One region of the Cronobacter dublinensis subsp. dublinensis LMG 23823 genome, then DNA from elsewhere that is predicted to be linked to it. Evidence: predicted binding sites of a transcription regulator. Region 1 holds the regulator's gene; each other region holds the start of a gene.
The links. Region 1 encodes PhoB, which activates phosphate uptake and scavenging genes when phosphate is short. Its sites were predicted from a motif close to CTGTCATAAAACTGNCNNAT; they were not measured.

Region 2: a site for PhoB is predicted at 1,961-1,980, ahead of uvrB (excinuclease ABC subunit UvrB). Genes of this name have one in related genera too.
Region 3: a site for PhoB is predicted at 1,729-1,748, ahead of nudF (ADP-ribose diphosphatase). Genes of this name have one in related genera too.
Region 4: a site for PhoB is predicted at 2,547-2,566, ahead of glpT (glycerol-3-phosphate transporter). Genes of this name have one in related genera too.

What each region holds. Positions count from the first base shown of each region.
Region 1 is NZ_CP012266.1:1,060,434-1,064,181, forward strand. Features, by position in the region: gene sbcD (exonuclease subunit SbcD) at 1-878, opposite strand, end outside; gene phoB (phosphate response regulator transcription factor PhoB) at 1,077-1,766, shown strand; gene phoR (phosphate regulon sensor histidine kinase PhoR) at 1,789-3,102, shown strand; gene brnQ (branched-chain amino acid transporter carrier protein BrnQ) at 3,500-3,748, shown strand, end outside.
Region 2 is NZ_CP012266.1:1,427,459-1,431,206, forward strand. Features, by position in the region: gene bioD (dethiobiotin synthase) at 1-618, shown strand, start outside; gene AFK67_RS06555 (ABC transporter ATP-binding protein) at 615-1,325, opposite strand; gene uvrB (excinuclease ABC subunit UvrB) at 2,213-3,748, shown strand, end outside.
Region 3 is NZ_CP012266.1:3,728,811-3,732,558, reverse strand. Features, by position in the region: gene tolC (outer membrane channel protein TolC) at 116-1,606, opposite strand; gene nudF (ADP-ribose diphosphatase) at 1,819-2,451, shown strand; gene AFK67_RS17225 (DUF1249 family protein) at 2,454-2,876, shown strand; gene cpdA (3',5'-cyclic-AMP phosphodiesterase) at 2,901-3,728, shown strand; gene yqiA (esterase YqiA) at 3,728-3,748, shown strand, end outside.
Region 4 is NZ_CP012266.1:3,064,315-3,068,062, forward strand. Features, by position in the region: gene glpQ (glycerophosphodiester phosphodiesterase) at 21-1,076, opposite strand; gene glpT (glycerol-3-phosphate transporter) at 1,086-2,438, opposite strand; gene AFK67_RS14055 (nicotinamide mononucleotide deamidase-related protein YfaY) at 2,767-3,748, opposite strand, start outside.

The DNA of each region.
Region 1 (3,748 bases):
ATGGATTCCAGGCTGCCTTTTAACACCGCGAGCGGCTGACTGACCGGCACCGGGAGCGCCGTGACGTCGTGCAATTTGCCGTCAGCGAACTCCACCAGAAACACGCTTTTCTCTTTGCCGGTTTCATCAAAGCTCAGCGCAATCGGTGAGCCGCTGTAGCGGATGTGCTCGCAGCCCGCCACTTTCTGGGCGCGGTGGATATGGCCAAGCGCAATGTAATCGGCGGGTGGAAAACGGTCCGCCGGGAAAGCGTCAAGCGTGCCTATATAGATGTCGCGTACCGCGTCACTTTTGGTCACGCCAACGGTAGTGAGATGGCCGGTGGCGATAATCGGCAAATTACGCTCGCCGCGAAGCGCGCAGGCGGCCTCATAGCTCTGCTGGTAGTGCTGGCTGATGGCCTCCAGCAACTGCTGCTGTTTTTCGCGCCCCGACTGCCCGCTGAGGCTTCGCAGCACATCGCGCGGGCGCAGGAACGGAATGGGGCAGAGCACCGCGCCGGGCTCGCCGTCGCGGCGGTATAATAATGTGGCCTGGCTTTCCGGCGTGAGCTGCGCGCTGGCGATCACCTGCGTATTGAGACAGGCGAGCAGCTCGCGGGATTCATTGAGCGTCGCGACCGAGTCGTGGTTGCCGCCAAGCACGATAAGCGGGCACTGCGCCGCCTGCAGTTTGACCACAAATCTGTTGTAGAGCTCGCGCGCATAACTTGGCGGCGCGCCGGTATCGAAGATATCGCCCGCGACGATAATCGCGTCCACCTGATGCGCGATGGCCGCGCCGAGCAGCCAGTCGAGAAAGGCTTCATGTTCAGCCGCGCGGCTTTTGGCATAAAAATTTTGACCAAGATGCCAGTCTGAGGTATGCAGAATACGCATGGGATGCCCTGTGGCTAAAAAGCGAGAAGGGGATTATAAACATCCGGTACGGCGGGTGTCCTGTTTCGTCGCGCCGCGTGGTTTTTTCGCCTGCGCTGACAGGTCATCTTACGGTCATCTTTTTCATAAATCTGTCATAAATCTGACGCATAATGGCGCCGCATAACATACTGTTTACTTTATTTAACAGGGCGAATCATGGCGAGACGTATTCTGGTCGTTGAAGATGAAGCACCTATCCGCGAGATGGTGTGCTTCGTACTGGAACAAAACGGTTTCCAGCCGGTGGAAGCGGAAGATTATGACAGTGCGGTGAACCAACTCAATGAGCCCTGGCCGGATCTGATTTTGCTGGACTGGATGCTGCCTGGCGGATCGGGGATCCAGTTTATTAAACATATCAAGCGTGAAGCGTTGACCCGCGAGATCCCGGTGGTGATGCTGACGGCGCGCGGCGAAGAAGAAGATCGCGTGCGCGGCCTGGAAACGGGCGCGGATGATTACATTACCAAGCCGTTTTCCCCGAAAGAGCTGGTGGCGCGTATTAAAGCTGTCATGCGGCGCATTTCACCGATGGCGGTAGATGAAGTCATTGAAATGCAGGGCTTAAGCCTCGATCCGTCATCACATCGCGTGATGACCGGCGAAAATCCCCTCGATATGGGGCCGACCGAATTCAAACTGTTACACTTCTTTATGACACACCCGGAGCGCGTATACAGCCGCGAACAGCTGCTGAACCACGTCTGGGGCACCAATGTGTATGTGGAGGATCGCACCGTCGATGTGCATATTCGCCGCCTTCGCAAGGCGCTGGAACATAGCGGTCATGACAGAATGGTACAAACGGTGCGCGGCACGGGTTATCGGTTCTCGACGCGTTTTTAAACCCAAAACAGGAGTGTGACGCGTGCTGGAACGGCTGTCATGGAAAAGACTGGTGCTGGAGCTGATGCTCTGCTGTATCCCGGCGCTGGTTCTCGGGGCGATATTCGGCTATCTGGCATGGTTTTTACTGGCGGCGGTGACCGGATTGCTTATCTGGCATTTCTGGAATCTGCTGCGGCTCTCCTGGTGGCTGTGGGTGGATCGCAGCATGACGCCGCCGCCCGGCAGCGGCAGCTGGGAGCCGCTGCTCTACGGCCTGCACCAGATGCAGTTGCGCAATAAAAAGCGCCGTCGCGAACTGGGCAATCTTATCAAACGCTTTCGCAGCGGCGCGGAATCGCTGCCTGACGCCGTGGTGCTGACCACAGAAGAGGGCGTCATCTTCTGGTGTAACGGCCTTGCGCAACAGCTGCTTGGCCTGCGCTGGCCCGACGATAACGGGCAGAATATCCTTAACCTGCTGCGCTACCCCGAGTTCACCAGCTACCTGCGCGGGCAGGCGTTTAACCGCCCGCTGCATCTGGTGCTCAATAACGGGCGGCATCTGGAGTTCCGCGTGATGCCCTACAGCGAAGATCAGCTGCTGATGGTAGCGCGCGACGTGACGCAGATGCATCAGCTCGAAGGCGCGCGGCGCAACTTCTTCGCCAACGTCAGCCATGAGTTGCGCACGCCGCTCACCGTATTGCAGGGCTATCTTGAGATGATGCATGAGCAGGTGCTCGAAGGGCCGCTTCGCGAGAAAGCGCTGCATACCATGCGCGAGCAAACCTACCGGATGGAAGGGCTGGTGAAACAGCTGCTGACGCTCTCGAAAATCGAGGCGGCGCCCGCGATGCAGCTTAACGAAACCATCGACGTGCCGATGATGCTGCGGGTGGTGGAGCGCGAAGCGCAGACGCTGAGCCAGCAGAAGCACACCTTTACCTTCGAAGTAGACTCGCAGCTTAAAGTGCTCGGCAATGATGAGCAGTTGCGCAGCGCGATTTCCAACCTCGTGTATAACGCGGTCAACCATACGCCGGCGGGCACGCATATCACGGTACGCTGGGAACATGTGGCTCACGGCGCGCGCTTTAGCGTGGCGGATACCGGGCCTGGGATCGCCGCGGAGCATATTCCGCGCCTGACCGAGCGGTTCTACCGGGTGGATAAGGCGCGCTCGCGCCAGACCGGCGGCAGCGGACTCGGGCTCGCGATTGTGAAACATGCGCTGACGCACCACGACGCGCGTCTTGAGATAGAAAGCACGCCCGGTAAAGGAACGACGTTTTCGTTTCTGCTGCCGGAAAGACTCATTGCTGCCGCGCCTGCCAGCGCCGATTCTGCGCTGTAGCTTGTAACGTCTGCTTTCCAGGGCCAGCCATAAGCTGGCCTTATTCATTTTTTATCCGCCATTCAGCGCTTTTTTCATCGTTTGCTGCTTTTTTGCCCGCGCGAATCGCCGGAGGTTTTTTACGAAATTAGATTTTATCACTGCCCTGAAACTTAGATCTGGCATAAAGGTCTGGTTTTACGATCCCGTCTTGCCTTTAAACGTTATAAGCGTTTAAATTGCGCCCCTGCTATTGCCAGACCGACTGTTTTTGCGCGGTAAACCGAAAAACAATTCTTCGCCAGCGTGATCGGGAAGCATATCCCGCTGTCAGCGTCTGAAATGGCCGTGTTTTCGTCAGCAGGCTGACGATAAAAACTATTCAATTTCAACACCACATCCACAGGCAGTAAATCTTATGACCCATCAGTTAAAATCGCGCGACATTATCGCACTGGGGTTTATGACCTTTGCGCTGTTCGTCGGCGCGGGCAATATCATTTTCCCTCCTATGGTTGGTTTGCAGGCCGGTCCGCATGTCTGGACGGCGGCGATCGGCTTTCTGATAACCGCCGTTGGTCTGCCTGTGCTGACCGTGGTGGCACTGGCGAAAGTGGGCGGCGGCGTTGACAGCCTGAGCCACCCGATTGGCCGCGTGGCGGGTATT
Region 2 (3,748 bases), 370 kb from region 1:
CTGCTCGAAGCGGCAAAGGCCGCAGGGCATCGCGCGGTGGGCTACAAGCCGGTCGCTTCCGGCAGCGAAATGACCCCGCAGGGACTGCGCAACAGCGACGCGCTCGCGCTCCAGCGCCACAGCAGCGTGGCGCTGGGCTATGAGCAGGTAAATCCGCTGACGTTCGAAGAACCCACCTCGCCGCATATCGCAAGCCAGGAAGAAGGGCGAGCGATTGATTTCACGGTGCTCTCCGCGGGCCTGCGCGCGCTGGAGTCGCAGGCCGACTGGGTGCTGGTAGAAGGCGCGGGCGGCTGGTTTACGCCGCTTGCCGACGATGCCACCTTTGCCGACTGGGTACAGCAGGAGCGCCTGCCGGTGATTCTGGTGGTCGGCGTGAAGCTTGGCTGCATCAACCACGCGCTGCTGACCGCGCAGGCGGTACAGGCCGCCGGGCTGCGTCTCGCGGGCTGGGTGGCGAACGATGTGCAGCCGCCGGGCCGCCGTCATGAGGCGTATCTCAACACGCTGCAACGCCTGCTGCCCGCGCCGATGCTCGGCGAGATCCCGTGGCTTTGCGGCGAGCCGGATGTGACGCCTGCCGCGCAGTGGCTCGATCTCAGTAAACTGGCGCGCTAAGGCGTTATCCAGTGCGTCATGCGCGCATCGGTTAACTGCGCCACGCTGCCGCGGGCCACGGCGCGCCCGCGATGCAGCAGACAGAAGCGATCCGCCACCCGGCGGATAAACGCCAGATGGCGCTCCACCAGCAGCAGACCCATGCCCCACTCGCGGTTAAGCCGCACCAGAATATCTCCCAGACGCGGGATAAACGCCTGCGCGAGCCCGCGCGTCGGTTCATCGAGGATCAGCAGGCGCGGGCGCGTGACCAGCGCCTGGGCCAGCGTCAGCTGATGCGCGACCTCCGGCGTCAGGCGCGAGGCCTGTGCGTGGCGCTCGTCATACAGCGCCGGGAAGAGGTCGAATACCGGCTCTGGCAGCGCGGCGGCGACATGAGGTTGGGCGAGCAGGGCGATATGCAGATTTTCTTCGACGGTGAGCTGCGAAAAATAGCGTCGCTCCTGCGGCACGTAGCTGATGCCGAGCGCCGCGCGCGCCTGCGCCCCAACGCGCATGAGCTCCTGCGGCGCGCGTCCGGCCTCGCGCCAGAGAATGCTGCCGCTTTTAACGGGCAGATACCCGGCCACGCAGTTCAGCAGCGTGGTTTTCCCCATGCCCGGCGCGCCAATGACGCAGGTGCACTCTCCCGGCAGTAAATCGAGGCTGACATCCCACAAGCTGTGCTGTGTGCCGTAAAAGTGGTTAACCGCGTGCAGACTTAACATGGCGCTTCTCCTTGAGACAGGGTATCGGAAAACAACGTTAGCGCGCCGCGCATAAGCCCGGCTGCGCTGTGACTTCCCCGGCCTGCCCACGCATCCTGCTTCGCTCCCCGGCAAGGACGAAGAGCGGGTGTAGTTCCGGTAACAGGGCCATTGCAATTCCCTTGCCAGCCAGTGAAAACGCCTTTGATTGTCCCGGGAATTGAGACTAAACCTAAAGGAACGGCGGCAAGCCAGTGCGTTATTCTGGCGAAAGCCGCCCGGCGTGCACTTTTTGAGTGCCGCAACAGGCGTGGTTTTGGTGCAGCGCGGGCGCAGGCAACGCGAAAATGGGGGAAAAGGCCTACGTCAGACACGCCGGTCGGAGGCGCGGACACCGCGAAAACCAGGCGGGAAAATTTTTTTCTGCGTCCAAAACCGAGGCCCGGCGCGATTCGCCCACGCGGCGCGCTTTCAGGGCTGGAGGCAGTTATCCACTATTCCTGTGGATAACCTTGTGCATTAGAGTTAGAAAACGCGCCGTAAGCGAGAGCGGATGCGGGTTCCACCCGATCTGGCGCGAAAGCCGTCTTTTATGAAAAATCATTAAGAATTAGCAGGTTAATTAAAAGCAAGCCATGAAGGAAAAGTGTCATCTGCTGCAACAAAAGTATCACAGCTTCACTTGACAAATGTTAAAGAACAAAAAGTTCTGGGGATAACCGCCGCCCGCCAGTGTTTTATCTGGTAGACCGCGAAATTTTCTTCGTTCCGACCGGAAAAAAGGCGGCAGAGACACTATCCGCGCCGCGGCTACTGATTTTATATCCAGTATTTAACGCTGGCAAAAATCGCTGCGGTGAGTACAATTAACGCTCTGTCCCGCGCAAATCTTCATCAGGTGTTTCTTCATGAGCAAACCGTTCAAACTCAACTCCGCTTTCAAACCTTCCGGCGACCAGCCAGAGGCTATCCGCCGCATCAAGGAAGGGCTGGAGGACGGACTGGCGCACCAGACGCTGCTGGGGGTGACGGGCTCGGGTAAGACCTTCACCATGGCGAACGTGATAGCCGATTTGCAGCGCCCGACGATGGTGCTGGCGCCCAACAAAACGCTGGCCGCGCAGCTCTACGGCGAGATGAAAGAGTTCTTCCCGGAGAACGCCGTCGAGTATTTCGTCTCCTACTACGACTACTACCAGCCGGAAGCCTATGTGCCGAGCTCTGACACCTTTATCGAAAAGGACGCGTCGGTGAACGAGCATATTGAGCAGATGCGTCTGTCGGCGACCAAAGCGCTGCTTGAGCGCCGCGATGTCGTGGTGGTGGCGTCGGTGTCGGCTATCTACGGTCTGGGCGATCCTGATCTCTATCTGAAAATGATGCTGCATCTCACCAAAGGGATGATTATCGACCAGCGCGCTATCCTGCGCCGTCTCGCGGAGCTGCAATATACCCGCAACGACCAGGCGTTTCAGCGCGGCACCTTCCGCGTGCGCGGCGAGGTGATTGATATCTTCCCGGCGGAATCGGACGACCTGGCGTTGCGCGTCGAGCTGTTTGACGAAGAGGTGGAGCGGCTGTCGCTGTTCGACCCGCTGACCGGCACCGTGGATTCCATCATCCAGCGTTTCACCGTCTACCCGAAAACGCACTACGTCACCCCGCGCGAGCGCATCGTGCAGGCGATGGAAGAGATTAAAGTGGAGCTGGCGGAGCGTCGCAAGGTACTGCTTGAGAACAATAAACTGCTGGAAGAGCAGCGTCTTACCCAGCGCACCCAGTTTGACCTCGAAATGATGAACGAGCTCGGCTATTGCTCGGGCATCGAGAACTACTCGCGCTATCTCTCAGGCCGCGGGCCGGGCGAGGCGCCGCCGACGCTGTTTGACTACCTGCCGGCGGACGGGCTGCTGGTTATCGACGAATCACACGTTACCATTCCGCAAATCGGCGGGATGTTCCGCGGCGACCGGGCGCGCAAAGAGACGCTGGTGGAATATGGCTTCCGCCTGCCGTCGGCGCTGGATAACCGTCCGCTGAAATTTGAAGAGTTCGAAGCGCTGGCGCCGCAGACGGTTTACGTCTCGGCGACGCCGGGCAACTATGAGCTCGAAAAGTCGGGCAGCGAAATTATCGATCAGGTGGTGCGCCCGACCGGGCTGCTCGACCCGATTATCGAAGTGCGCCCGGTAGCGACGCAGGTGGACGATCTGCTGTCAGAGATCCGCAAGCGCGTGGCCATCAACGAGCGCGTGCTGGTCACGACGCTCACCAAGCGCATGGCCGAAGATTTAACCGAATATCTGGAAGAGCACGGCGAGAAAGTGCGCTATCTGCACTCGGATATCGACACGGTCGAACGTATGGAAATTATTCGCGATCTGCGTCTTGGCGAGTTCGACGTGCTGGTGGGTATCAACCTGCTGCGTGAGGGGCTGGATATG
Region 3 (3,748 bases), 1.8 Mb from region 1:
GTGCTCAGGATAGTGGATGAGTGGTTGAAATTAAAGCGCAGAGCCGGATGGCGGGGGATCTTTACGTTGACTTACGTTCAGGCGGGAAGCGCGCTGGCGCCTCCCGCCGGAGGGGTTACTGACGGAACGGATTGCTGCTGTTGCCGGTCGTGCTGCGGTTTGCCGCGGCAGGCTGAACGGCCGGCGCTGCGCCGCCGCTGTTCGCCATGTTATTCACGGCGGCGTCCTGCTGTGGGTTTTCCGGGGCGACGCTTTCCGGCGTGGTAGAGACCGGTTTGCCCAGCGAGTTATTCAGCGCGACCAGATCCTGCTCGTTGAGCGTACCCAGCGCAGATTTAATATTGAGCTGGTTGATCAGGTAGTTATAACGGGCGCTTGAGAGCTGCTGCTTGGCGTTGTACAGCGTGGTAGTGGCATCCAGCACATCAACGATGGTACGAGTACCGACCGAATAACCGGCTTCCATCGCATCAAGCGAGCTCTGCGCGGAGACGACCGCCTGCTCATACGCTTTGATGCTGCTGATGGACGCGTTCACGTTGTTATAGGAAGAACGCACGGTCTGCACGACGTTGCGGTGCGCGCTTTCCAGTTTCTCGCTGGCGCCAACGAAGCTGTACTGCGCCTGTTTCACCTGCGAGGTGACCGAGCCGCCGCTGTAGAGCGGCATGCTGAAGCTCAGGCCGACGGAGTTCTGACCCACTTTGCTGTCGGTGTAACGGCTGGCTGCCGCCGCGCTGCTGGTTTTGCTGCCGCTGTAGTCGGTGTCAGAAACGCTGCTGGAGGCTGTCAGGCCGAGCGTCGGCATATGACCGGTTTCCGCGTAGCGAATCTGCTCGCGCGCCAGGTCCTGGCTCAGACGCGCCTGCAGCAGCGTCAGGTTACGCTGCTCGGCTTCTTTCAGCAGCGCGTTAACGGCGGCCGGTTTGGCGGTTTTGAAACTATCGACGTTCAGCGAGGCGAGCTGCGGGTAGTAGTTGCCCGTCACCTGACGCAGCTGCTCCAGCGCGTTGTCGAGGTTGTTGCGCGCGGTCACTTCGTTCGCCAGCACGTTATCGTACTGCGCGCGGGCGTTTTGCACGTCGGTAATCGCCACCAGGCCCACGTTAAAGCGCTGGGTGGTTTGATCGAGCTGGCGGTAAATCGCCTGTTTCTGCGCTTCGGTATAGGAAAGCGCGTCAATCGCGCTCAGCACCTGGAAGTAGGCGGTCGCAGTATTGAGCATCAGCGTCTGCTGATCGGTCTGATAGGTCACGTCCTGAATGCCTGCGGTTTTCTCCTGCAGCGTCAGGGCGCGCCATTTAGACATATCGAAAATAGTCTGGGTTAACTGTAACGAGGCGCTCTTGGACGTGGTGTCGACGCCGTCGTTATCGCGAAAACCGCTGTTATAGGTGTAATCTGCACCCAGGCCGAGCTGCGGAAGTAAAGGACTGCGGGCTTCGTTAATTTTTTCGAATGCGGCGTCGCGGTCAGCAGCGGAGCTGCGCAGGTCTGGGTTGCTTAAACGTGCCTGCTGGTAAACCTGCAACAGGTTTTCTGCCTGGCTCATGGCGCTGAAGCCCGTCAGGCTCAGGCCGATAAGGATGGGGAGCAGTTTCTTCATTTGCATTCCTTGTTGTGAAGCATAAAGAATTTATTAGCGCTGTCAGAAGCCGAAAAATTGACGCCGATTCTACCAGAGTCAACCCGCCGTCAGGCTTGGCGTAACGTGCCTTCTGCCGGTAAATTTCATCAATCTACCACATGGGCAATGAAACGGCAGGTAAACTGGCTTGAAATGCCCAAATTCGGCACCATTTTGAACCGGAAACCCTCATGAGCAAATCAACGAAAAGCCCCGTTACTTTCACCAAAAACGATGTAGAAATTATTGCACGGGAAAAGCTATATCGCGGCTTTTTTTCGCTCGATCTCTACCGCTTTCGCCACCGTCTTTTCAACGGCGAAATGAGCGGCGAAGTGCGGCGTGAAATTTTTGAGCGCGGCCATGCCGCAGTCCTGCTACCCTTTGACCCTGTGCGCGATGAGGTGGTGCTTATTGAGCAGATCCGCATCGCCGCGTTCGACACCAGCGACACCCCGTGGCTGCTGGAACTGGTCGCGGGCATGATTGAGCCTGGCGAAACGGTGGAAGAGGTTGCCCGCCGCGAAGCGATGGAAGAGGCGGGGCTCGACGTCGGACGCGTTAAAAAATTCATGAGCTATCTGGCAAGCCCTGGAGGCACCAGCGAGCGCCTGTCATTACTGGTTGGCGAAGTGGACGCCACGACCGCGCAAGGCATACACGGTCTGGCTGATGAAAACGAAGATATTCGTGTTCATGTGGTAAGCCGGGAACAGGCATACCTTTGGGTAGAAGAGGGGAGAATCGACAACGCGGCCTCGGTCATCGCACTGCAATGGCTGCAGTTACATCATCACGCATTGAGAAACGAGTGGAACACCTGAATATGAAGCGTTATACACCTGATTTTCCAGAAATGATGCGCCTGTGCGAAACCAACTTCGCGCAGCTGCGCCGCCTGCTGCCGCGCAACGACGCGCCAGGCGAAGCCGTAAGTTATCAGGTGGCGGGCGCGCAATACCGTTTAACGATACTGGAATCAACCCGGTACACGACGCTTGTGCAGATAGAGCAAACCGCGCCGAAAGTGAGCTACTGGAGTTTGCCCTCGATGAGCGTAAGGCTTTACCATGACGCCATGGTCGCGGAAGTGTGTTCAAGCCAGCAGATCTTTCGCTTCAAAGCGCGTTATGATTACCCAAATAAAAAGTTGCATCAGCGCGACGAAAAACACCAAATTAACCAGTTTCTTGCTGACTGGCTACGCTACTGTTTAGCGCATGGAGCAATGGCGGTTCCGGTTTGTTAGCGTCGTGAAACCTAAGGACACCATTTGGAAAGCCTGTTAAACCTTCCTGTTGCTGGTGGGGCCAGCGTCAGGATCTTACAAATTACAGATACTCACCTGTTTGCCGGAAAGAACGATACGCTGCTTGGGATCAATACCTGGGAGAGCTACCAGGCTGTGCTGGCGGCCCTCCATGCCGGGCAGCGTGAGTACGATCTGATTGTCGCGACAGGCGATCTTGCGCAGGACCATACGCCTGAGGCCTACGCGCACTTCGCGGCGGGCGTTTCAACGCTGCCTGCGCCCTGCGTCTGGCTGCCGGGCAACCACGATTTCCAGCCCGCTATGTTCAGCACGTTGCAGGACGCGGGCATTTCCCCCGCCAAACGCGTGTTCGCGGGCGACCACTGGCAGGTACTGCTGCTCGACAGCCAGGTCTTCGGCGTGCCGCACGGCGAACTGAGCGACTATCAGCTGGAGTGGCTTGAGCGCATGCTGCAGCAGGCGCCGGAGCGTCACACTTTACTGCTGCTGCATCATCATCCGCTGCCGTCCGGCTGCGGCTGGCTCGACCAGCACAGCCTGCGCAATGCGCAGTCGCTGGATGACGTACTGAACCGCTACCCGCGCGTGAAGCATCTGCTTTGCGGACATATTCATCAGGAGCTGGATCTCGACTGGAACGGGCGTCGCCTGCTTGCGACGCCGTCCACCTGCGTTCAGTTCAAACCCCACTGCGCCGGCTTTACGCTTGATACCGTCGCTCCCGGCTGGCGCTGGCTGAATCTGCACCCTGACGGCTCACTCACTACGGAAGTGTGCCGCCTCGAAGGCGTGCAGTTCCGCCCTGACACCGCATCAGAAGGATACTGATGTCTACGCTTCTCTATCTC
Region 4 (3,748 bases), 2.0 Mb from region 1:
CGCCACCCGACCGACAAAACCTACTTCCGGTGAATAAACTCAACGGCTTTATCCGGGAAATCGGTAAACAGCCCGTCCACATCCGCCTGGTTATACAGCACGTCGTAAAGCTGATTGACGTTGGTAGCGTAATCCGGCAACTGGTCGGCGCGCACCGTATACGGGTGCACCTGCAAATGGCTGTCGTGCGCCTCTTTCGCCATCGCGGTCAGCGTCACCTTCTCTTTGGTTGAGCCCTCCGCCACCAGCATATGATAATCCGGCCCGATACCGTCGGCGTACTGCGCTATCTGCTTCATCGCACCCGGCTTAAACATCCAGTCGTAGCTGTAGTTTACCCATTTGCCGTCCGGCTGTTTCTGCTGGGTTTCGTTCCAGTCGGTGTAGGCGATAAGCTGCACCAGCTTCAGATCCATCTTAAGCTTCGGCTCCAGCTCGGTCTTAATACGCTTAAGCTCGTTGGCGTCAAAGCACTGCAGATAAACCTTGTCCTGCTTCGTGGTGTAGCCATACTTTTTCAGGGTTTCCAGCGTCTTCGCGGCGATGTCCTTGCCTTCCTGATGATGGAACCACGGCGCTTTGATCTCAGGATAAATGCCGATGTTTTTGCCGGTGGAGTGATTAAGCCCCTGCACAAACTCGATCTCTTCCTCGAAGGTATGCACCCGGAAGTCAGATTTGCCCATCGGGAAGCGGCCAGGGAACGTCTGCACTTTTTTGCCGTTGTCGAGCTCAAAACCTTCGGTAAACCTCAGTGATTTGATCTCCGCGAGCGTAAAGTCGATGGCGTAATAGCGGCCATCTTTGCGCGCGCGGTCCGGGAATCGCTCCGCGACATCGGTCACGCGATCCAGATAGTGATCATGCAGCACCACCAGCTGGTCGTCTTTGGTCATCACCAGATCCTGCTCCAGGTAATCGGCGCCCTGCGCATACGCCATCGCTTTCGCAGGCAACGTATGCTCAGGCAGATACCCGCTGGCCCCGCGATGGGCAATAACCAGCTTATCCGCCGCCAGCGCGTTTGCCGACATTACGCCTATCGCCAGCGCCGCCAGCGTCATTCTCAGTTTCATCGGTGCTCCTTATCCGCGTTTTGCCTGCGTTTCATGGTGATGCTTATGCTCACCCACCATCACGATAATCAGCAGCAGGACCGCCAGAATGCTGCCGCCAATCATCACCATAAAGCCGCCGTCCCAGCCGAAGAAATCGACGGTGTAACCCACGATAGCGCTCGCCGCGACGGAACCGCCGAGATAGCCAAACAAGCCGGTAAAGCCCGCCGCCGTTCCCGCCGCCTTTTTCGGCGCCAGCTCCAGCGCATGCAGGCCAATCAGCATTACAGGGCCGTAAATCAGAAAGCCGATGACAATCATGCACGCCATGTCGATATGCGGATTGCCCGGCGGGTTGAGCCAGTAAACGACGGTCGCGATAGTCACCAGCGTCATAAAGAACACGCCAGTCGCGCCGCGGTTGCCGCGGAACACTTTGTCCGACATCCAGCCGCAAAGCAGCGTGCCGGGGATGCCTGCATATTCATAGAAGAAATAGGCCCAGGAGGACTTATCCAGCGCGAAATGCTTCACCTCTTTTAAGTAGGTGGGCGACCAGTCGAGGATGCCGTAGCGCAGCAGATACACGAACACGTTCGCCACCGCGATGTACCACAGCAGCTTATTCGGCAGCACGTACTGCATAAAAATCTGCTTCGCTGTCAGCTCTTCTTCGTGCTTCTCGTTATAGTCGTCCGGGTAATCGTTTTTATACGCTTCGATGGGCGGCAGCCCGCAGGACTGCGGCGTATCGCGCATCAGGGCAAACGCGATGATCGCGACCAGAATCGCCGCGAAGGCAGGCATATACAGCGCGGCGTGCCAGTCGTTAAACCACGCCATGCCGAGCAGGAACAGCAGCGGCGGAATGCCGCCGCCCACGTTATGGGCACAGTTCCACACGGACACAATCCTGCCGCGCTCTTTCTGCGACCACCAGTGCACCATCGTGCGCCCGCACGGCGGCCATCCCATGCCCTGGAACCAGCCGCACATAAACAGCAGCACAAACATCACCATGATGCTGGAGGTCGCCCACGGCACGAAGCCCATAAACAGCATCACTGCCGCCGCGAGGATCAGGCCCGCCGGCAGAAAGACGCGCGGATTTGAGCGGTCAGAGACCGAACCCATGATGAATTTCGAAAATCCATAAGCGATGGAAATACCAGAAAGCGCAAAACCGAGATCGCCGCGCGAGAAGCCCTGCTCCACCAGATACGGCATCGCCAAGGCAAAGTTTTTACGTACCAGATAGTAAGCGGCATAGCCGAAGAAAATCCCCATAAAAATCTGCCAGCGCAGGCGACGATAGAGAGGATCTACCTCGCCGTCAGGCAGCCTTGCGCGATGCGGGGCGGGTTTAAAAATACTTAACATCACTGTCTCCTGCTTATTAGGTATCGAACTATTCGTTTTGCTTATGTTTCCCTTGCGAGCGTGATAGTAGGCAAAAAGGATTATTTATGCTGTGAAACATCGCACAATTTGTTACGGATTTATGACAATCGAACACAAAAGCGCATGGTGGTGGGTTAGATTTTTCGATTTATGCGCGTTTACTTTCGTTTAAGGCCAAAAACAGTAGGGAGATGCACCAGGCAGGTGCGGCGGAGATAAAAGGAAAATAACGGCCCGGAGGAGGTACAAGAGGAAGGACAGAAAAGAACGCGGGCGCGCGGCACTGTCGCCCGCGCCCGGCGTGCCGTCAGACGGTCAGCGTATCGACCACCTGCACCCAGCCCTGGCTTGCGGTCACGGCCTGGCCGTTCAGCCAGCGGCGCACCAGCGTCAGCGCCATCATCGCGCAGATCTCCTGGCGAATCCGCCGCGCGTAGCGGCTGGCGTTAAAGCGCAAACGCACGGCATGCGTGTCCTGCGGCGTGGTCAGCGCGATATTGATCTCATCGTCTTCAACGCTTGCGATACTCAGCGCCAAATCCGCGAGATGCCGACGGCAGCGCTCCACGTTCCAGTGCGCGGTCTGCGCCAGCGTTTCGACCTGGGCGGGCAGCACTTCGCTCGCCAGCAGCGGCGCGTCGGCATCCGTGAGCTGCAGCGCCAGCAGGCCCGCGGTGAACTGCTCGCTCAGGGTAATGCTGAGCTGCTGCTCGCGCAGGCAGCGGGCAATCTGGGCAGGCAGCGTTTCAGTGCCTTCAAAAATCAGGCTGTCGCCTGCCACCTCGCGAACGTGCGGCCAGATAGCCTCCATCTCAACACGGCGGGAAGCCGGGCCGGTGAGCTTAAGCTCGATAATCGGCGTTGAGGAGCGGTAGCCCATCACGACATCCGGCGGCAGCGTCAGGGTGTCGAGCTGTGCGGCGAGATCGCTTTCGGAGCGCCCGAACGTGGTGAGACGCAGGCAGAGCGGCGGCTCGGGGAACGTAAAGCGCTCGCGCAGGCGCGGCAGGATCTCATGCTCCACCATCCGCTTAAATTCCGACGGTACGCCGGGCGTGAAGAAAATCAGACAGCGGTTGAGCTTAATGGCGAACCCGCAGGCGGTGCCGACCGGGTTGTCGATCATTTCGCTGCCCGCCGGCAGCAGCGCCTGTTTGCGGTTGCTCGCCGCCATCAGCCGCCCGCGCGCCGTGAAAAACCGCTCCATTGTCGCAAGCCAGCCTTCGTGCAGCTCAAGCTCCACGCCCAACGCGCGCGCCGCCGCTTCGGCGCTCAGATCGTCGCTGGTC